DNA from 2 places in the Mesorhizobium sp. P2_F5 genome. Region 1 is predicted to be linked to the other one. Evidence: predicted binding sites of a transcription regulator. Region 1 holds the regulator's gene; the other holds the start of a gene.
The links. Region 1 encodes LexA, which represses DNA repair genes until DNA is damaged. Its sites were predicted from a motif close to TGTTCNNNNTGTGTTCNG; they were not measured.
Positions count from the first base shown of each region.

Region 2: a site for LexA is predicted at 5,030-5,047, ahead of AC1DYO_RS19490 (2'-5' RNA ligase family protein). Genes of this name have one in related genera too.

Region 1 is NZ_JBFUEY010000018.1:114,642-125,259, forward strand. Features, by position in the region: gene AC1DYO_RS22710 (LpxI family protein) at 1-445, shown strand, start outside; gene lpxB (lipid-A-disaccharide synthase) at 435-1,613, shown strand; gene gltA (citrate synthase) at 1,672-3,003, opposite strand; gene gltX (glutamate--tRNA ligase) at 3,185-4,609, opposite strand; gene AC1DYO_RS22730 (ComEC/Rec2 family competence protein) at 4,732-7,188, shown strand; gene lexA (transcriptional repressor LexA) at 7,182-7,943, opposite strand; gene AC1DYO_RS22740 (GntR family transcriptional regulator) at 8,157-8,936, opposite strand; gene kynU (kynureninase) at 9,103-10,350, shown strand; gene kynA (tryptophan 2,3-dioxygenase) at 10,440-10,618, opposite strand, start outside.
Region 2 is NZ_JBFUEY010000014.1:38,744-49,361, forward strand. Features, by position in the region: gene AC1DYO_RS19455 (aminopeptidase) at 43-1,299, shown strand; gene AC1DYO_RS19460 (DUF488 domain-containing protein) at 1,321-1,677, shown strand; gene AC1DYO_RS19465 (ArsC family reductase) at 1,888-2,226, opposite strand; gene AC1DYO_RS19470 (dihydrofolate reductase family protein) at 2,394-2,963, shown strand; gene AC1DYO_RS19475 (ArsR/SmtB family transcription factor) at 2,963-3,259, shown strand; gene AC1DYO_RS19480 (SRPBCC family protein) at 3,316-3,795, shown strand; gene AC1DYO_RS19485 (SnoaL-like domain-containing protein) at 3,878-4,231, opposite strand; gene AC1DYO_RS19490 (2'-5' RNA ligase family protein) at 4,366-4,947, opposite strand; gene AC1DYO_RS19495 (aldehyde dehydrogenase family protein) at 5,131-6,558, opposite strand; gene AC1DYO_RS19500 (ABC transporter ATP-binding protein) at 6,599-7,684, opposite strand; gene AC1DYO_RS19505 (cupin domain-containing protein) at 7,674-8,282, opposite strand; gene AC1DYO_RS19510 (ABC transporter substrate-binding protein) at 8,570-9,658, opposite strand; gene AC1DYO_RS19515 (ABC transporter permease) at 9,689-10,513, opposite strand; gene AC1DYO_RS19520 (ABC transporter permease) at 10,510-10,618, opposite strand, start outside.

The sequences.
Region 1 (10,618 bases):
TGAGGGGCCGCTGACCAAGGCAGTGCCGCGAAAGTCTGACTGGAGCGATATTACCGCGGCACATGCCGCGGCAAAGGCCATCGGCGCGCTCGACATCGGCCAGGCGGCGATTGCCATCGGCGGCCGCGCGATCGCCCTGGAAGGCGTCGAGGGCACCCATGGACTGCTCGAGCGGACGCAGCAGCTGCGCAGTCACGGCAGGCTCGCCGGCAAGAGCCGCGGTGTCCTGGTCAAATGTGCAAAGCCCGGCCAGGAGTTGCGTGCCGATCTGCCATCCATTGGCCCCCAAACGGTCGAGGCAGCACACGCCGCCGGACTTGCCGGCATTGCCGTCGAGGCCGGCCGTTCGCTGATCCTTGAAGGTCCTGTCGTTCTCGCGCGCGCCAATGCGCTCGGGCTGTTCGTGTATGGCCTTCCGTCCGCGGAGCCTGGCCATGGCAGTTGAGAAGCCGCTGAAGATCGCCATCGTCGCCGGCGAAGAGTCCGGCGACTTGTTGGGCGCTGACATCGTGCAGTCGCTGAAACGCATGACCGGCCGCGATATCAGGCTGGTCGGCATTGGCGGGCGGCATCTGCAGGCGCTCGGACTGGTGCCGCTGTTCGACGGGGCCGAGATCGCGCTGATGGGGCTCAGCGCCATCCTGCGCGACCTGCCGCGCCTGATGCGGCGCATCAGCCAGACGGCAAGTGCCGTTGCCGCTGAAAAACCCGACTGTCTCATCACCATCGACAGCCCGGATTTTTCGCTGCGCGTTGCCAAAAAAGTCCGTTCCGCCGACCCCTCGATCCCGATCGTCCACTATGTCTGCCCGAGCGTCTGGGCGTGGCGGCCGGGCAGGGCGGTGGCGATGAAGCCCTATGTCGACCACATATTGTGCATCCTGCCTTTCGAGGTGAAGGAACTTAGCCGCCTCGGTGGCCCGCCCGGCACCTATGTCGGACACCGCCTTACGCAAGATCCGGGCGTGATGAGCGCGGCCAGGGCGCAAGCCCAGCCACGCGACCTCTCGGGTGACCGCGTCAAGACGCTGCTCGTCCTGCCCGGCTCGCGGCGCGGCGAGGTGAGCCGGCTTATCGAACCGTTCGGCGAGACGGTCTCGGCCCTGCGGGCGCGCGGACACCGCCTGCGCCTGCTGTTGCCCACGGTGCCGCATGTCGCCGAGTTGGTCAGGACGTCGGTGGCGCGCTGGGATGAAAAGCCTGAGATCATCCTCGATGCGGAGCGCAAATGGCAGGCCTTCGGCAAGGCCGATGCGGCGCTGATTGCTTCGGGAACGGTATCGCTCGAACTGGCACTGTCTGATGTGCCGATGATCTCATGCTACCGGCTCGATCCGGTGATGCGCATGGTCCAGGGGCTGGTCACGGTGTGGAGCGCCGCCTTGCCCAATCTGATCGCCGACCAGACGATCGTGCCGGAGCACTACAACCAGTATGTGCGGCCGCGTTATCTGGCGCGGCAGCTTGAGGCTCTGTTTTCAGACACAGCCTATCGCACCTGGCAAAAGGACGGCTTTGCCGAAGTCGCCAGGCGCATGGCCACCGACAAGCCCTCCGGCGACATTGCCGCGGATGTTGTTCTTCGCCACATCAAGCTTCGTCACTCCAACTAAAAAGCGCCCTTGCGGGCGCTTTTTGCAGTGTTATGGCGAAAGCCGGATACGGCTTTGATCAGCGCTTGGCGATCGGCACGTAGTCGCGTTCCGGCGCGCCGGTATAGAGCTGGCGCGGGCGGCCAATCTTCTGGTGCGGATCCTCGATCATTTCCTTCCACTGCGCGATCCAGCCGACGGTGCGGGCGACCGCGAACAGCACGGTGAACATGGTGGTGGGGAAGCCCAGCGCCTTCAGCGTGATGCCGGAATAGAAATCGACATTCGGATAGAGCTTCTTTTCGATGAAGTAGGAATCGGTCAGCGCGATCTTTTCCAGCTCCATGGCGATGTCGAGCAGCGGATCGTCCTTGATGCCGAGTTCGCCCAGCACCTCATGTGCCGTCTTCTGCATGATTTTCGCGCGAGGATCGTAGTTCTTGTAGACGCGGTGGCCAAAACCCATCAGGCGGAACGGATCGTTCTTGTCCTTGGCGCGGGCGATGAATTCCGGGATGTGGTCGACATGGCCGATTTCGCCCAGCATGTTGAGCGCCGCCTCGTTGGCGCCGCCATGTGCCGGGCCCCACAGGCAGGCAATGCCGGCGGCAATGCAGGCGAACGGGTTGGCGCCCGACGAACCGGCAAGACGCACCGTCGAGGTGGACGCGTTCTGCTCGTGGTCGGCATGGAGGATGAAGATGCGCTCCATGGCGCGCGCCAGCACCGGATTGATCTTGTATTCCTCGCACGGCACCGCAAAGCACATATGCAGGAAGTTGGCGGCGAAGTTCAGCTCGTTCTTCGGGTAAATGAAGGGCTGGCCGATATGGTATTTGTAGGCCATGGCCGCGATCGTCGGCATCTTGGCGATCAGCCGCATCGAGGCGACCATGCGTTGATACGGGTCCGAAATGTCGGTGGAGTCGTGATAGAAGGCCGACAGCGCGCCGACCACGCCGCACATCACAGCCATCGGATGCGCATCGCGGCGGAAGCCGGTGAAGAAGCGCGACATCTGCTCATGCACCATGGTGTGGCGCGTCACCCGGTAGTCGAAATCGTCCTTTTGCGCCTTGGTCGGCAGTTCGCCGTAGAGCAGGAGGTAGCAGACTTCGAGGAAGTCGCCATGCTCGGCCAGCTGGTCGATCGGATAGCCGCGGTGCAGCAGGATGCCGGCATCGCCGTCGATGAAGGTGATCGCCGACTCGCAGCTCGCCGTCGAGGTAAAGCCAGGGTCGTAGGTAAAGGCGCCGGTGGTGCTGTAGAGCGCACCGATGTCGATGACGTCAGGCCCGACCGAACCGCTTCGCACCTTGAGTTCGTGCGTCTTGCCGGCCAGTTCGAGCGTGGCAGTCGACGGGTGCGTCGTCTTGCTGCCGGTTTCCAGTTTTGTCGCAGCTTCGCTCATTCTCAAACTCCTTCATGTTCCTCATGCCGGCAAGGCAATTCCTGCAAACGACACGTCGAAATCACCGGAATGCGCGAACTCGCCACCGCATTTTGGGAGGTGCGTGCCAGATTGGGCCAGGGCCTAATGTTGCACTGCGAAACGCGCCTTTCAATGCCAATCTTCTTGGGCCAGCTCGCTCCTAATCGATTTGATCCGCAATCCGCGCCAGGCTTTCCTCGCGGCCGAGCACGGCAAGCACGTCGAACACGCCGGGCGAGGTGCTGCGGCCGGTAAGGGCTGCTCTCAGCGGTTGGGCCACCGCGCCAAGCTTGTGACCGCCGGCCGTCGCGAACTCGCGCACAGCGGCTTCCGCCGCTGCGGCCGTCCATTCACCTGAAACCGTCTGCAAAGCCGCGTGTGCCCCGCGCAGGATCGTACGCGCATCGGCATTGAGAAGCGCTGCCGCCTTCTCGTCGATCGGCAGCGGCCGCTCGACGAACAGGAAGCCGGCGCCATCGGCCAGTTCCACCAGCGTCTTGGCACGCTCCTTCAGGCCAGGCAGGGCGGCCAGCAACTGCACTTTCCTGATGTCGTCGAGGCGGGCGGCGAGCGTCGGGCCGCCTTCGATATAAGGCAGAGTGGCGACGAAGATGTCGAGCAGTGCTCTGTCGTCCATCTTGCGCATATGCACGCCGTTCAGTGCATCGAGCTTGGCGAAGTCGAAACGCGCCGCACCCTTGTTGACGTCGCCAATGTCGAACCAGGCGATCATGTCCTTGATCGACATCACCTCGTCGTCGCCATGGCTCCAGCCGAGCCGCGCCAGATAGTTGAGCAGTGCCTCGGGTAGATAGCCCATGGCGCGATAGGCCTCGACGCCGAGGGCGCCATGCCGCTTCGACAGTTTGGCGCCGTCGGCGCCATGGATCAGCGGGATGTGCGACATGGACGGCACCTCCCAGTCCATGGCGTTGTAGATCACCGTCTGGCGCGCGGCATTGGTCAGATGGTCGTCGCCGCGAATGATGTGGGTGACGCCCATGTCGTGGTCGTCGACGACAACAGCATGCATGTAGGTCGGGACGCCATCCGAACGCAGGATGATGAAATCGTCGAGATCCTTGTTGGGGAAGCGCACCTCGCCCTGCACGCGGTCGTGCACCACGGTCTCGCCCTCGGTCGGCGCCTTGATGCGGATGGCGCCCCTGACGCCGGCGGGCCCCTCGGAGGGGTCGCGGTCGCGCCACGCGCCATTGTAGCGTGGCGGCAGGCTCTTGGCGCGTGCCGCCTCGCGCATCGCCTCGAGCTCGGCTGGCGTTTCGTAGGCGTAATAGGCCTTGCCCAGGCGGACCAGTTCCTCGGCCACCTCGCGGTGGCGCGGCGCACGCTCGAACTGCGAGACGGCCTCGCCATCCCAGGACAGGCCGAGCCAGGTCAGCCCATCCAGAATGGCCTGGGTTGCCGCGGCGCTGGAACGTTCGCGGTCGGTATCCTCGATGCGCAGCGCCATCGTGCCGTCGGTGTGCTTGGCGTACAGCCAGTTGAACAGCGCCGTGCGCGCGCCACCGATATGCAGATAGCCGGTGGGCGAGGGGGCAAAACGGGTGACCACCCTGTTGGACATGGCAATTTTGTTGGACATGGCAATTCTCGGGCAAAGCTGGAAAGTGGGGCGTGATCGCGCGGACTTTCGCGCTTTGCGCGTTCATGTAGCATAGGAGGTCTGGGGCGCAAGGGGCAGACCCGATGGCTGGACGTGGCCGGGGCACGGATCAAGGCGAGGGCGCTGCGACAAGCGTCAACGAACGCTCCCTGTTTGCCGACAGCCCCAATGCCGAGCCGATCCCCGTCGCGCTGCCCGAGACGCGACCTGGCCTCCGGCCTTTGTCTCCGGATGATGCCACGCCGGTGCCGGTCGTCGCACCGGGATCTGCTGTCCGTCTGCGCAAACTGCTTCGCCGTTCGTCATGGCCTGCAATCCGCCGCAGCCTTGCCGTGGCCGCCGGTACGGAACTCGACCGCGGTGTTGCCTTCCTGCTGGTGCCGGTTTTCCTGGCGGCCGGCGTCATTGCCTATTTCTCGCTGGCCAGTGAGCCGGGCTTTGCCCAGCCAATCGCCATTGTGGTGCTGACGACATGCTGTGCTGTTGTCACGCGGTCGTGGCCGAGGGCGCATCTGTGCTTTATGGCCGCGATGCTGTGCGCGCTCGGCGTCGTTGCCGCCAAGGTCGAGACCTGGCGCGCCGGAACGCAGATGCTTGGCTCCGAGATCCAGACAAGGCTGACCGGGCGCGTCGTCAGCTTGGAGGAGATGGAGAACGGCCGCGTGAGGCTGACGCTCGACGTGATTTCGACCGCTCGCCCCAAGCTGCGCTACGCGCCGGAGCGGGTCAGGCTCTCGGCGCGCACTGTTCCCGCCGATATGACCGCCGGCTCCCTGATCACCGGCTATGCCAGGCTGTTGCCGCCGACCGGTCCGGTGCGGCCGGAGAGCTATGATTTCTCCTTCGACAGCTATTTCACCGGCATCGGCGGCAGCGGCTTCTTTCTCGGCAATCCCAAAACCATCGTCGCGCAGGGACCGCCACCGCCGACCGCACGGCTCTCTTCGGCGATCGAGAATGCGCGCGAGAGTATTGCCGACCACGTCCGCAGCAAAATCGGCGGCGCCGAAGGCGAGATTGCCGCGGCGCTCATTGTCGGCGTGCGCGCCGGCATCCCGGATGAGGTCAACGAGGCGATGCGGCGCACCGGCATCTACCACATCATCTCCATTTCGGGCCTGCACATGGCGCTGGTTGCCGGCACCATCATGGCGTTGCTGCGGGGCGCCTTTGCGCTGTTTCCGGATTTCTCCTCGCGCCGGCCGGTGAAGAAATATGCGGCCGCCGCAGCGCTTGTCTCCATCGCTGCCTATCTCGTCATTTCAGGCATCGTGGTTGCCGCCGAGCGCAGCTTCATCATGCTGGCGGTCATGCTTGTCGCGGTGTTGTTTGATCGCGCGGCGCTCACCATGCGCAATCTGGCGATCTCGGCCATCGCCGTCATCCTGGTGTCGCCGCATGAAGTGGTCGGCCCCAGCTTCCAGATGTCGTTTGCCGCAACCGCCGCGCTTGTCGGCGCCTATGCCGGCTGGGCCGACTATCGCGCCGACAAGGTGAGACCGCCGCCGGCGAAACGCTCCTTTGTCAGCTTCCTGTCGCGAAAATTCCTGCTGGCCATGGGCGGTCTCGCCATGACCTCGATTATCGCTGGCAGTGCTACCTTGCTGTTTGCCATCTGGCATTTTCAGCGCGTGTCGCCGCTCAGCCTGCTCGCCAATCTCACTGTGATGCCGATCGTGTCGTTGATCGTCATGCCCTTTGCCGTGCTTAGCGCGCTGGCCATGCCATTCGGCGCCGACGGGCCATTCCTATATGTGATGGGCAAGGGCCTGACGGCGATGATCGCCATATCGGCCTGGATTTCCGAGCGCTCGCCGGTCGATGCCGTCGGGCTGATCTCCATCCGCTCGGTGCTGCTAGTGGCGGTCGCCCTCGTTATCGCCACCATGGCGACTACCTGGCTCCGGCTCGCAGCCGTGCCTTTCGCACTGGCCGGCCTGTTGACGGTGCCGCAGGTGCGCACGCCTGACGTGCTCATTTCCGAAGATGCGCATCTGGTGGCCATGCCGATCGGCGGCGGCGAGCTCGCTCTCAATCGCGAACGCTCGAACGAATTCACCACCGACAATTGGAAACGCGCACTGAGAGCCGAAACCATTATCCCGCCTGAGATTTTCGAGGCAACAGATACGCGGTTCGATCTCGATCCGCTCGACTTGCCGCCAGGCGCGCCCTTCTATTGCAGGGGCGATCTCTGCATTGCGCGGCATCCATCCGGCGCCATCATCGCGCTGGCGAAGGATCGCAACGCGGCTCGGCCGGCTTGTGCTTTTGCGAGCCTGATCGTCATCGACGATGCCGCCGCCTACAATCCGTGCCGCGACCCGCTGGTGCTGGTCGTGACGAAGAAACAGCTTGCACGCAACGGGAGTGCCGCCGTCTTCTTCGATCCACAATCGGCCGCGACAGCGCCAACGATCCGCTTTGCCGTCGACAAGCCGTATCGCCCCTGGCACGAGCAACGCCGCTTCTCACGCGAAGCGCGTGGTCTGCCGCCTTACAAGCAGCGCGAAAAGTACAAACCTGAGCCGGCTCAGTAGCGCCGGATCAACCCGACCAGCTTGCCCTGCACCTTGACCCGGTCCGGACCGAAGATGCGGGTCTCATAGGCCGGGTTGGCGGCTTCCAGCGCGATCGAGGCGCCCTTGCGGCGGAAGCGTTTCAGCGTCGCTTCCTCCTCGTCGACCAGCGCCACGATGATCTCGCCGGGGCTCGCCGTGTCGGCATTGCGGATGATGACCGTATCGCCGTCGAAAATGCCGGCCTCGATCATCGAGTCGCCCTTGACCTCGAGCGCGTAGTGTTCGCCGCCCATGATCATATCCGGCGGCACCGAGATCGAATGCGTCTGGTGCTGGATGGCGTCGATCGGCACACCGGCGGCGATGCGTCCCATCACCGGGATCGACACCGCGGAAACCGCATCGTCATTGCCGGCAGACATCGAACGCGACGACGAGCCCGGCTTGATCTGGCGGCCGAGACCGCCTTGCCCCACACCGCCTTGGCCGCCTTGTCCGAGACTGCCCTGGATGACGCTTGGCGAAAACTTCCTCGCCGCATTGAGGCCGGGCGCGATCGAGTCGGGCAGCCGCAGCACTTCCAGCGCGCGCGCCCTGTTCGGCAGCCGGCGAATGAAACCGCGCTCCTCGAGAGCCGTGATCAGGCGGTGAATGCCGGACTTCGAAGCGAGGTCGAGCGCCTCCTTCATCTCGTCGAAAGACGGCGGGATTCCGCTCTCCTTCAGGCGTTCATGGATGAACATCAGAAGTTCATGTTGCTTGCGCGTCAGCATCGCGGCCCCCACGGGTTCTGAAACCAGAATCGGAAAAAACAAACCCAGAACAAACACTATCTGTTCCAGTTGTGTTCCGCAACCATTTAAAGTTTAATGAATGTGTTGACGTTTTGTTCAGCATACGTCGGCGCGCGGCAGGCAGCCTGCGCTCGTTTGCCGGCAACGGTGTTGAACGAAGCCAAAGCGCTGAGGGTCGCGCCATCGGCTAGTTCACGCGTTGCCCGATCGCCGCTTCTTTTTCGGGTGCGGTTGCGCCGCATCAACCGCGCCGCCCGGCTCACTCTGGGCATAGACCTGCAGCGTGTAGCCGATGTGAACGGTCATCAGTGTTTTCGCGCGTTCGGCGTCGCGATCAAGGGCTGCTTCCATCAGTGCGGTGTGGTGTTCGATCGCCACGGCGTCGCGCAGGGCCTCCATGGCCTTCTGGTGTCCATCCTTGCGGCCGGCAGCCGCGCGCAGCGTCGGGGCCAGTCCCAGAAAGCGGTGATGGCGATGCAATTGGTCGGAGATCGTCGCATTGAAGCGCAGAAGCCAGCTGGATGTCGCGGCACTGAGCAGCGCCGCATGGAAGGCATCATGTTTTTCGTACCATGCATCGACGGTGTCATCCGAGGGATCGTCGAGAACGGACCCGCACCGTGAGAGACGATAATGGGTGGCAACGATCGCGTCTTCCCACTGACGGTCGCCCTTCTCGATCGATTCCACCAGCAAGGGCAGTTCGACCACCCGCCGTGCGCGCGCCAAGTCCTCGAGCTCCGCCCGAGAGACGGGAGCGACCGCAAACCCACGGTTGCTGATGGCCGTCACAAGCCGTTCGGCCTCCAGCCGCGACAGCGCCTCGCGCAGCGGCGTCCAGCCGATACCGTAGGTGCCGCGCAGCGTGCTCAGCTTCAACGGCGCGGCAGGCGCCAGCCGGGTCGCAAGAATATCGCGCCTGAGCAGCCGATAGGCCGCTTCCGTCTTCGAGGACTGCTCGTCATCCAGCATCGTGACCAATCCGACAGATTGCTCGGCTGATGATTATATATCAAAGCCTTTCATTGCGTAAATTATATATAATGTTTGACAGCTTCCGGAGGACCGCTCAAGATCGCCGGCATGTTTGGGCGGGCAGGCTCCGCCGAGTGCGTTTGTCCACGGAGGGCACCGGATCATGAGCATGACACCCGATCTCGCTGCAATCGAAGCGATGGATGCCGCTGATCCGCTGCGCTCGATGCGTGAACGCTTTGTCTTGCCGGAGGGCGTGATCTATCTCGACGGCAATTCGCTGGGCGCCGCGTCACCAGCCGTCTTCAGCGAACTGCAGCAGGCCGCGACGCGGGAATGGGCGCAGGATCTCATTCGCGCCTGGAACACCGCAGGCTGGTTCAACATGCCGGTGGAACTCGGAGATCAGCTCGGACGACTGATCGGTGCGGCCAACGGGCAGACGGTGGTCTGCGACACAACCTCGATCAACATCTACAAGCTGCTGCACGCCGCGCTCGGCATGCGGCCGGATCGGTCGGTCATCGTTGCCGAGGGCGACAGTTTTCCGACCGACCTCTATATGGCCGAAGGCGTGGCCTCGACCCGGCCGGGAACGCGGCTGCGGCTGGAGGGCGTCGACGCGACGGCAATCGAGGAGCTGATCGACGACAGAGTTGCCGTCATCCTGGTCAACCACGTCAACTACAAATCCGGCCAGTTGCGCGACATGGCGGCGCTGACGCGCAAAGCGCATGACGCCGGCGCGCTGATCATCTGGGATCTCTGCCACACCGCCGGCGCCTTGCCGGTCGAACTTGACCGTGCCAATGCCGATTTCGCCGTCGGCTGCACCTACAAATACCTCAATGGCGGCCCGGGCTCGCCGGCGTTCATCTACGCTGCCGCGCGCCACCATGGCGATGTCCACCAGCCGCTCAGCGGCTGGTGGGGCCATGCGCGGCCCTTTGCCTTCGAACAGGGCTTTGCCGTCGGCAGCGGCATCCGCCGCTTTCTGTGCGGAACGCAGCCGGTGCTGTCGATGCGGGCGCTCAAGGGCGCGCTCGATATCTGGAACGATGTCGACATGGCGGCGGTGCGCAAAAAGAGCATCGCGCTGACCGACCTGTTTATCCAGCTCGTCGAAGCCAGATGCGGCGCCTATGGGCTTGAACTGGAAAGTCCTCGCGACGGCAGCCAGCGTGGCAGCCAGGTGTCGTTCCTCCACCCGCACGGTTATCAGGTGATGCGCGCACTGATCGAACGCGGCGTGATCGGCGATTTCCGGGCGCCGTCGACCATCCGTTTCGGCTTCACGCCGCTCTATGTCGGTTACGGCGACGTCTGGCAGGCGGTCGAAGTGCTGGAGGATATTCTGCGCACCGGCGCCTGGCAGGACGCCCGCTTCGCGGTGAAGACCGCGGTTACCTGAAGCCGGCGCAATTCCAGGAAAAGTGTGACGTGGTTTTCCGGGGAAAAGCGCATAGCGCTTTCCCTTGGGAGTTGCGCCAAACAAAGAGCTCAGAGCCGGGTGCGAACCGTCCAGAGCTCCGGAAACAGCACGACCTCCAGCATCTTCTTCAGGTAGGAGGCGCCTGAGGTGCCGCCGGTGCCACGCTTCAAACCGATGATGCGCTCGACCGTGGTGACGTGGTTGAAGCGCCAGCGGCGGAAGTAATCCTCGAAGTCGACCAGCTTCT
Region 2 (10,618 bases), on a different contig from region 1:
CTATGTTGGAAGCTTCACCCCCAGACCAAGGCAGGCAGGATCATGACCACACATTCGCGCGGCGTTTCCGCAACGATCGACCCGGTGAAGCTCGACAGGCTGGCGGAAGTCGCCATCAAGGTCGGGCTACAATTGCAGCCGGGACAGGATCTGGTGCTGACCTCGTCGATCGCGGCCCTGCCGCTGACCAGGCGCATCGTCGAGCACGCCTACAAGGCCGGCGCCGGGCTGGTGACGCCGATCTTCAATGATGACGAGATCACGCTGGCGCGCTTCCGCTACGGCGCGGATGCCGGCTTCGATCGCGCCGCCGGCTGGATGTATGAAGGTATGGCAAAGGCCTTTTCCAACAATGCGGCGCGGCTTGCGGTGCGCGGCGAAGACCCGTCGCTGCTGTCGGCGCAGGATCCGGCCAAGGTGGCGCGCGCCAACAAGGCGAACTCGATGGCCTACCAGCCGGCGCTGGAAAAGATCACCGGCTTCGACATCAACTGGAACATCGTCGCCTATCCGGATCTCGCCTGGGCCAAACAGGTTTTCCCCGGCGATGCCGACGACGTCGCGGTGGTGAAGCTCGCCGACGCCATCTTTTCGGCATCGCGAGTCGATGTGGAAGACCCCATTGCAAACTGGACGGCGCACAATGCAGCACTGCGCGGCCGCACCGAATGGCTGAACGGCCACAATTTCCATGCGCTGCATTTCACCGGGCCGGGCACCGACCTCACCGTTGGGCTGGCCGACGGCCATGAATGGATGGGTGGCGCCTCGACCGCCAAGAACGGCATCACCTGCAACCCGAACATCCCGACCGAGGAAGTCTTCACGACCCCGCATGCCAGGCGCGTCTCGGGCCATGTCTCCTCGACCAAGCCGCTGTCCTACCAGGGCACGCTGATCGACGAGATTTCGGTGCGTTTCGAGGACGGCCGGATCGTCGAGGCGAAGGCGTCGAAGGGCGAGGACGTGCTGAAGAAAGTGCTCGACACCGACGAGGGTTCGCGCCGTCTCGGTGAAGTGGCGCTGGTGCCGCATTCCTCGCCGATCTCGGCCAGCGGCCTGTTGTTCTTCAACACGCTGTTCGACGAGAACGCCGCCTGCCACATCGCGCTCGGGCAGTGCTATTCGAAATGCTTCGTCGACGGCGCCTTGCTCAGCCAGGACGAGATCGCCCAACGCGGCGGCAACAAGAGTTTCATCCACATCGACTGGATGATCGGCTCGGACAAGATCGACATAGACGGCCTCCACAAGGATGGCCGCAAGGTGCCGGTGATGCGCAAGGGGGAATGGGCTTGAGGGCCACCCACGGAGGACCCGATGGGTTTCGATCTGGTGGTCAAACGCATCTACGAGCCACCCTCGCGCGATGACGGGCAGCGGGTGCTGGTCGACCGCATCTGGCCGCGCGGTGTGAGCAAGGAGGATGCCGCGCTGACGCTGTGGCTGAAGGAGATCGCGCCGAGCGACGAATTGCGCAAGTGGTTCGGGCATGAGCCGGCACGCTGGGCGGAGTTTCGGCAGCGGTATGCGGCTGAGCTGGATGGGAACGGTGAGGCTGTGGCGCAACTGCGAGGCTTGCTCGGCAAGGGCAAGGTGACGCTGCTCTACGGCGCGCATGATGAGGTGCACAACAATGCCGTGGCGCTGGCGGGGTATTTGAGCGGGATGGAGTGAGCCGATAGGCATTCGGAAGCCGCGGGACAGCGCCCCCCTCTGTCCTGCCGGACATCTCCCCCACGAGGGGGGAGATCAGACGTCACGCGGACTTTCGCCAATCACCAGCGTTGCAGGATAGGCGAGGCGCCGAAGCCGCCAATCTCCCCCCTCGTGGGGGAGATGTCCGGCAGGACAGAGGGGGGCGCGAAGGATCGCTGCGGGGGAGGCCTACTTCCCCACCGCCCCTTCATAAACATCAGCCTTAAACCCAACCAGGATTGTGTCGCCCACCTCCAGCACCGGCCGCTTGATCATGGTCGGGTTGGCCAGCATCAGCTTCTTGGCTTTTTTCTCATCGAGACCTTGCTTGTCCTTGTCGGCCAGTTCGCGAAACGTCGTGCTCGCCTTGTTGAGCAGCGGCTCCCAGCCGACCTTGCCGACCCAGCCATCCAGCTTGCCCGCCTCGATCCCTTCGGCCCGGTAATCATGGAACCGGTAGGGCACATCGTGGCCCTCCAGCCAGGTGCGCGCCTTCCTGATCGTGTCGCAGGTGGTGATGCCGTACATGGTGATGGTCAAAACGCGCTTCCCTTGGGCTGACAGTCGAATCCGCGGACCAGCCTAAAACCGCCCTTCCCGCTTTGCTAGCACCATGGCCGCTATCTCCCGATTTTGGGGCTTGCCAATACTAAGGAATTTTCCTAAGTTTTGCGAAAATCGGAAAAGGAAAAGCCATGGCAAGGATCGTTGTGTCGGAATTGATCTCGATCGATGGCGTGATGGAAGCGCCGGGCGGCGAGCCGGGCTTCCGGCACACCAACTGGGTCGGCAAGCGCCACGGGGCCGGCATGATCGAATACAAATTCCAGGAGGTGCTGGACCACGAAGCGCTGCTGATCGGACGAGTGACCTATGAAAGCTTCGCCAGCGGCTGGCCGACCTACAAGGGGCCATTCGCCGACCGGATGAACGGCATGCCCAAATATGTCGTCTCCTCGACCCTGAAAAATCCGGCATGGAACAACACCACCGTGCTGCAAGGCGAGCCGATGGACGCGATCCGCAAACTCAAATGGGAGATGAAGGGCGATATCGTCGTTGGCGGCAGCCGCAGGCTGGTCAACGCGCTCAAGCAGCATGATCTCGTCGACGAGTACCGGCTGATGGTGTTCCCCGTGATCCTCGGCAGCGGCGCGCAGCTGTTCGACAAGACGGAGGACGCGACCGACCTCAAGCTTGTCGACACGCGTTCCTTCGACAATGGCGCGGTGGTGCTCACCTATCATGTGGAGAGGGCGTCGTGATGACCGGTCTGCAACCCGCCACCGCAACCCCTCCGCCGATCGATGGCATCTTTCGCGCACTGGCCGACCCGACGCGGCGGCGCGTGGTAGAGCGGCTGAACCGCAGCCCGGCCTCGGTCAGCGAACTGGCGCAGCCTTTCGAGATGGCGCTGCCCTCCTTCATCGAACATTTGAAAGTGCTGGAAGGCTGCGGGCTGGTCCGCTCGGAAAAGATCGGCCGCACCAGGACCTATCAGCTGGCGCCCGAACCGCTGAAGCTTGCCGAAAACTGGCTGGCCGAACAGCGCACGCTGTAGGAGCGCCGCCTCGATCAGTTAGACGCCTATGTTATGAGCCTCAAGGAGCAGGAAAAGTGAGCTATCCCTTCAAGCCCGACCCCAGACTGGACCTCGTGCTGGAGCGCGTCATCGATGCGCCGCGGGAATTGTTGTGGCGCGCATGGACGACGCCGGAGCATGTCAAGCAATGGTTCACGCCAAAGCCCTGGATGGTCACCGACTGCGAGATCGACCTTCGTCCGGGCGGGCTGTTTCGCACCCGCATGCAGTCGCCCGACGGCAAGGAGGTCAACGACCGCCATTGCTGCTACCTCGACATCGTGGAGAACGAGCGGCTGGTGTGGACGGATGCGCTGCTGCCGGGCTATCGGCCGTCGGGCGAGCCCTTCATAACCGCAGTCATTTCGCTTCGGCCGGACGGCAAGGGCACACGCTATACCGCCACCGCCATCCACCGCGATGAAGCCACCCGCAACAACCATGAAGAGATGGGTTTCTTCGACGGCTGGGGCACGGTTGCCGACCAGCTGGCGCAATATGTGAAGACCATTTGATCTTCTCATGGCGGCCAGGACATTGTCACGGCCGCCATTCTTGAATCATGCAAGTGAGCCGGAAGCCGACGGTACTCCGGCCTTAATAATAGAAGCGCTCTTCGGTGATCTTGCCGTTCTTGACCGTATACAGACCAACCTCGTCCATGGTGACACGTTCGCCGGTGGCCTTGGGCGTTATGTCAAACTTGAAGCGCACCACGAACTGGTCGCCGTTGACATAGGGACCCTCGACCGAGCCGCCATGGACTTCGTGGTTCTCTTGCCACCATTCGCCCTTTTGCCTGAGAGCCTCCTTGCCCCGGGCGATGGCCATTGGCCCCTCCATGGCTTCGAGGCTGACGATATCATCGGCATTGTATTTTGCACCAGCACCCAGGTGATCGCCCTGCTGGAGCATTTCGGTGAAATCCTTGGCAATATTTGCGATGGTCATTTGTGTTCCTCCTGTTCAGACTCACTCGAAGTAGGGAAGCGCTTGCCGGCCTGCCACCTTTGCCCGCACGTTAGCTGACAAGCCGTGTCAGGACGATCAACATAGCGCAGCTATGTGACGACGATTTGGGGCCCTTACATCGCGGGCTGGGCATCGTCCTGGCCGGTCAATTGCCAAATCGCTGGACATCTGTAATTGCCCTGGTGGCTGCGGATCAGCGCAAAACTCCGCACCGTCCAGGACATCGGCTCAACGATTCGTTCCCGCACATTCGGCACGCCCAGCCTGTCGCGAAGCAAAGTGACATGCGGCTCCACCGAGTTGGTGACGAAAGGTTTTAGCGGGCTGTCGTCAATCACGGCAGAGAGCTTGCGCCAGAAGGCTTGCAATGCTGGCGAATGGTCGCTGCTGCGAAGCACCAACGCTCCGCCGCCGAAAGCCGACAGGCGATCGAAGCAAACATCGAATGGCTTGGCCTGTATCAGCAGGCCGACATGACGTGCGATATCCACTACAGCTTCGAGTTTGCCATCACCAAGGCCGATCAGGCTTATGTGCATTTGATCGCTTGGCGTCAGCCGCCCCCGTAATCCCAGTTCCTGGTTATAATGCTCGGCCCTGCGCCTCAGCATTGCGTTGATCGGGTCGTCGACCAGAAATCCGTAGAACAGATGCGGTTCGCGGACCGGGATTGGATTGTCCCATTGGAAAAACATCTGACCGTTCTTCTCAGTCCCTAGTGAAAATTGCCCACTCACAACCGATCTCGTCTGGCAAGTTGTGCCCGATGGAGAACTCTAGAACAAAAAGAGAACAAATCAAGCGAAAATGAAACGGGCGCTGATGCTTTTCGCACCAGCGCCCGCGATTTCAATGGGTCGAGAACGCAGGCCCGAACCCTACGCCCCGTAGCCGATAATGCCCTTGACCTCGAGAAAATCGTGGATCGCCCAGTCGGCATATTCGCGGCCGTTGCCGGACTGTTTGTAGCCGCCGAAGGGGGCGAAGGTGTCCCACTCCGGATAGTTGATCGACACCTGGCCCGCGCGGAGTTGGCCCGCAACCTTCCGCGCATGCTCGATATCCCCGGACTGCACATAGGCGGCGAGGCCGTAGACGGTGTCGTTGGCGATCTTCACCGCGTCTTCGTCATCCTTGTAGGAAATGACCGACAGCACCGGGCCGAAGATTTCTTCCTTTTCGATGGTCATGCCGGGTGTGACATGGCCGAACACGGTCGGGCGGACATAATAGCCGCGGTTCAGATGCTCCGGCCGGCCGGGGCCGCCGGTGACGAGCGTAGCACCCTCCTTGATGCCGGCTTCGATCAGGCGCTGGATCTTGTCATACTGGATGTTGGAGACGACCGGACCGAGCTTGGTGTCTTCCGAGCGGGGATCGCCGACATTGTGGGCTTCTGCGGCCTTCTTGGCGATGGCCAGCGCCTCGTCGTGACGGGCGGCCGGCACCAGCATGCGGGTCGGCGCGTCGCAGGACTGGCCGCTGTTGCCGAAACAGGCGTTGACGCCCTTGCGCACCGCTCTCTCGAAATCGGCATCCGGCAGCACGATGTTGGCCGACTTGCCGCCGAGCTCCTGCGCCACGCGCTTGACTGTCTCGGCCGCCGTCTTGGCGACGATGATGCCGGCGCGGGTGGAGCCGGTGAAGGACACCATGTCGACATCGGGGTGACCGGCCATGACCTGGCCGACATCCGGGCCGTTGCCGTTGACCATGTTGTAGACGCCTTTCGGCACGGCGGCGGCCTGCATCACTTCGGAGAAGACGATGCCGCTGATCGGCGCGATTTCGGATGGCTTCAGCACCACGGTGCAGCCGGCGGCGATAGCGGGCGCCACCTTGCAGACGATCTGGTTGAGCGGCCAGTTCCATGGCGTGATCAGCGCGCAGACGCCGATCGCTTCCTTGACCACCATAGTGCCGCCGCGCTTCTCCTGGAATTCATAGTCCTCCAGCGCCTTGATGGTAGCTTCCATATGCGCGCGGCCGGCCCAGGCCTGCGCCTCGCGCGCCCAGGTGATCGGCGCGCCCATTTCCTGGCTGACCGCCTGGGCGATGTCCTCGTAGCGCTCGTTGTAGACTTCGAGGATGCGCTTCAGCAGCGTCAGGCGCTCGGCCTTGCTGGTCTGCGAGAAGGACGGGAAGGCTGCCTTGGCGGCGGCAACCGCCTTGTCGACATCGGCCTTCGAGCCGACGGAGATCTTGGTGTAGGCCTCTTCGGTCGACGGATCGATGACATCGAGCGTCGCCGGCACCACGGGCGCCACCCATTTGCCGTCGATGAAGAAATTGAGATGATTGCTCAAGGGGTGTGCTCCGATTGTCAGGGACAAGAATTGGGTTGGTTTAGCTTGGCAGCATAGGGCAGTTGGCACCACGGCGCAGGCTGATATGCGCCACATCGCCGACGCTGAATTGAAAGCCTTCGGCCTGGCGCGGGGCGTCGATCACCACCGGCAATCCCTGCCCGAGTTCGGCATGCAACCGCAGAGTGCGGCCGTGGAAGACGATCGAGTTGACGCGCGCCGGCGCCGTGCCGGCGGCGGCTGCGGTCGTCGCCAGAAGATCCTCGGGACGGACGCCAATGGTGCGTTCGGCACCTTCGCCGGGCGTGTCGCCGGTTTCGGAGGTTGCCTCCAGCGAAAGCCCACCGGCGGCAAAGCGCAGGCGGTCGCCATCGCGGCCGATGAAGCGCGATTGCAAAAGGTTCATGGTGCCGATGAAGCTTGCCACGAATTTCGTCGCCGGCCGATCATACAGCGTGGCCGGCGGCGCGATCTGTTCGATGCGACCCTTGTTCATGACGACGATGCGGTCGGAGATCGACAGCGCCTCGGTCTGGTCGTGGGTGACCATGACGAAGGTGGTGCCGAGCCGCGACTGCAGCCGTTTCAACTCGACCTGCATCTGTTCGCGCAGATGCGCGTCGAGCGCCGACAGCGGCTCGTCGAGCAACAGCACGCGCGGCTCGCAGACAATAGCGCGGGCAAGCGCGACGCGCTGGCGCTGGCCGCCCGACAGTTCGGAGACGCGGGCGCCAAGCTTGTCGGCGAGGCCGACCATGCCGAGCGCTTCGCGGACGCGCTTTGACTGGTCGGCTCCGGACAGTTTGCGCAGCGACAGGCCGAAGCCGACATTTTCCGCGACGTTCATATGCGGAAACAGCGCGTAGTCCTGGAACACGGTGTTGACCGGCCGGTCGAAGGGCCTGAGCGCGGTGATATCTAAACCGTCGAGCAGTACCTTGCCGCTGGACGGGCTTTCGAAGCCGGCAATGACGCGCAGGCTGGTGGTCTTGCCGCAGCCCGACGGTCCGAGCAGCGTGATGAACTCGCCGCTGATAATGTCGAGATCGACGGCGTCGAGCCCGACAATGCCGCCGGGAAAAACCTTCGAGACCGCCTGCAGCCGGACGAGAGGATCAGGCGCCATCGCGAACCTCGGACGGTTTCGTGGTGTTGACCCAGAGGATCTGGCAAGGCTCGGAACCGGGATTGCGGAAGGCGTGCAGAAGCGTGCTCTTGAAGGCAAAGCTGTCGCCGGCCTTCAGCACGTATTTTGTCGAGTCCACAACCAGCTCGACCTCGCCCGACAGCAGATAGCCGAATTCGTGACCGATATGCGCATAGGCTTCCGCCGTGCCGCCATCGGCCTCCACCGTAACCAGCAGGCCGGTCAGCGTTGCTCCCGGCGGTGACAACAGCGCCTTGGCGATGCCTTCCGACTTGACCGGGATCTGCCGCCTTTTGTCGGCGCGCACGCAATAGAGATCGTTGCTGGCATCATTGCCGTCGGTAATCAACGCCGAAGGCTCGATGTCGAGGGCGGCGGCGAGTGGCCAGATCACCTTGACGCGCAGCGAAGACAGGCCGCGCTCGATCTGGCTCAGCGCCCCGATCGACACGCCGGCCTTGGCGGCGAGCTCGGCCAGCGACAGATTGCGCTCCAGCCGCAGCGCCCGCACGCGCCGGCCGACGCGGATGTCAGCATCGTCCTTTGGCTTTTCGGTTGCGTCGTCGAGCATGTCCATGCGTGGGTCCTCGTTATTGTCTTGGGCGGCAAGAGGGGCCGGCTTCAAAAAACTAATCGCAATTACCGGCCGTCGGCGCCGCCCCTCATTGTCCTGCATTGTCCTGCCGGACATTTCTCCCCCGTATAGTGACGGGGAGAAAGGGGCAGCCTCAGCCTAGATGCCGCTTCCTGCTAAGCCGGTAATTGGCGAAACCGTCGATGACAGCGCCCCTCTCCCCGTCACTATACGGGGAGAGGATGCCGGCAGGCAGGTGAGGGGCAGCGCTGACGTCGGCAATTGATCCCTCAACCGCCAGCCTTCACCTTCTCGAACATCTTCGCCACATCGTCATTCTGCTTCATCGGGCCGGTGAAGATGGTGCTCTTCAGCATCACTTCGGGATCCGCCGGCAATTGCAGCTTGTCCAGTTCGTCCTTCGCCACACCAGCAAAGGCTGTCGAGAGCGAGCTGCCATAGCCGTAGGACTGGATCAGGTACTTACCCGAGTCGGCGTCCAGCCGGCTGTTGATGAAGTCATAGGCGAGGTCGACGTTCTTGGCGTCCTTGAGCATGACGAAGCCGCAGGCCCAGGTCAGCATGCCTTCCTTCGGCTTCATGAACTCGACCGGCACGCCCTGCTTCTTCAGCGAGGTGGCCGACGCGTTCCAGGTCATGGCGGCGACCAGCTGGCCGCTGGCCAGTGCCTGTTCGACCGAGGTCATGTCGGTGGTGTAGTTGGAGAGCAGCGGACGCTGCTCGCGCAGCTTTTCCGCCACCTTGTCCATCTCAGCCGGCGTCATGTCGAACGGATTAACGCCGGCGAGCAGCGCGGCAACGATCGGGGTGTCATGCACGGCATCGATGGTCGCCATGCGGCCGGCATACTGCTTGTCCCACCGAAGGTTCCAGCTCGCTTCCGGGTTCTTGACCAGATCGGTGCGGTAGAGGATCGAGGTGTTGCCCCAGTCCCACGGCACCATCCAGACCTTGCCGTCGCCGGCCTGGATGTCGGGCAGGTTCTTGAACACCGGGAAGATCGAATCCCAGTTCTTGATGCGCTTGGTGTCGATCGGCTGCAGCAGGCCTTCCTTGTTCCAGCGCGCGATCTTGTCGTAGCAGGGGTGCGCGATATCGGGGCGGAACCCCGCCTTGACCTTGGTGAAGGCATCGTCGTCGTCGCCGAAGATCGAGGCCTCGACGCCATCAGGATGCGCCGCCAGGAAGCTCTTGTTGAAGTCGGGCAGTTCATAGCCCGACCAGGTGAAATATTGCAGCTTGTCGGCGGCGAAGGCGACGGTCGACGACAGGACGATTGCAAGGGCGGCAAGCCCGGTGCGGGCTGTCTTTCCGGTGAGTGATTTCAGGCCGGTGATCGATTTCAGGTCGAATGCCATTTCGGTTCTCCTCTTTTGCTTTGTTATGGTTCAGGCTGGATTGGCGGGCGCTCGCGGGCGGGTCGCACTGAGCCCGCGATGGCGCAACAGTTCTGCGGTGCCGGCAATGATGAAAGACACCGCCAGGATCGCTGTCCCCAGCGCCATGACGGTCGGCAGCGAGCGGGGAAACCGCAGTTGGCTCCAGATATAGAGCGGCAGCGTCGGCTCGGTGCCTGCGAGGAAGAAGACGACGATGAATTCGTCGAAGGAAATCAGAAACGCCAGCATGAAGGCCGAGATGATGGCCGGCAGCGAGAGTGGCAGCATCACGCGCCGGAACGTGGTCCAGTCGGAAGCACCGAGATCGAGCGCCGCCTCGCGGATGGTTTTCGAGATGGCGGCGAAGCGACTGCGCATGATCACCACCGTCGTCGGCAGCGCCACCAGTATATGGCCGAGAACAATGGCAATGCGCGACGGGCCGAGGCCGATGAGATTGACGAGGATGAGCAGTGATATGCCGACGATAACACCGGGGATCAGGATCGGCAGTCTAGAGATGGCGCTGATGGTGGCGGCCAGCGGCGAGCGGCCATAGAGGTCCATGTAGGACACGGTGATGCCGCAGAGCGTCGCCCCGGCGGCGGCCACGACGCCGATGACAAGGCTGTTCAAAAGCGCGCCGGACAGCGCCGGATTGCCATAGAGCGTGGCATACCATTCGAGCGTGAAGCCCTGCAGCGGAAACGCTGCCTGGATCGAATTGTTGAAGGAAAACAGCGGGATCAACAGGACCGGCAGATAGAGGAACACCAAGTAGGCGATGACGTAGACGCCAAGCCAGCGACCGCCTTCGGTGCGCGCCACGCTCATGTGCGGCTGCCGAATTTGCGGTCGGCAAAGCGCACGACCAGCACCACGCACAGGATGACCAGCATCACGGCGACGGAAAGTGCTGCCCCGAACGGCCAGTCATTG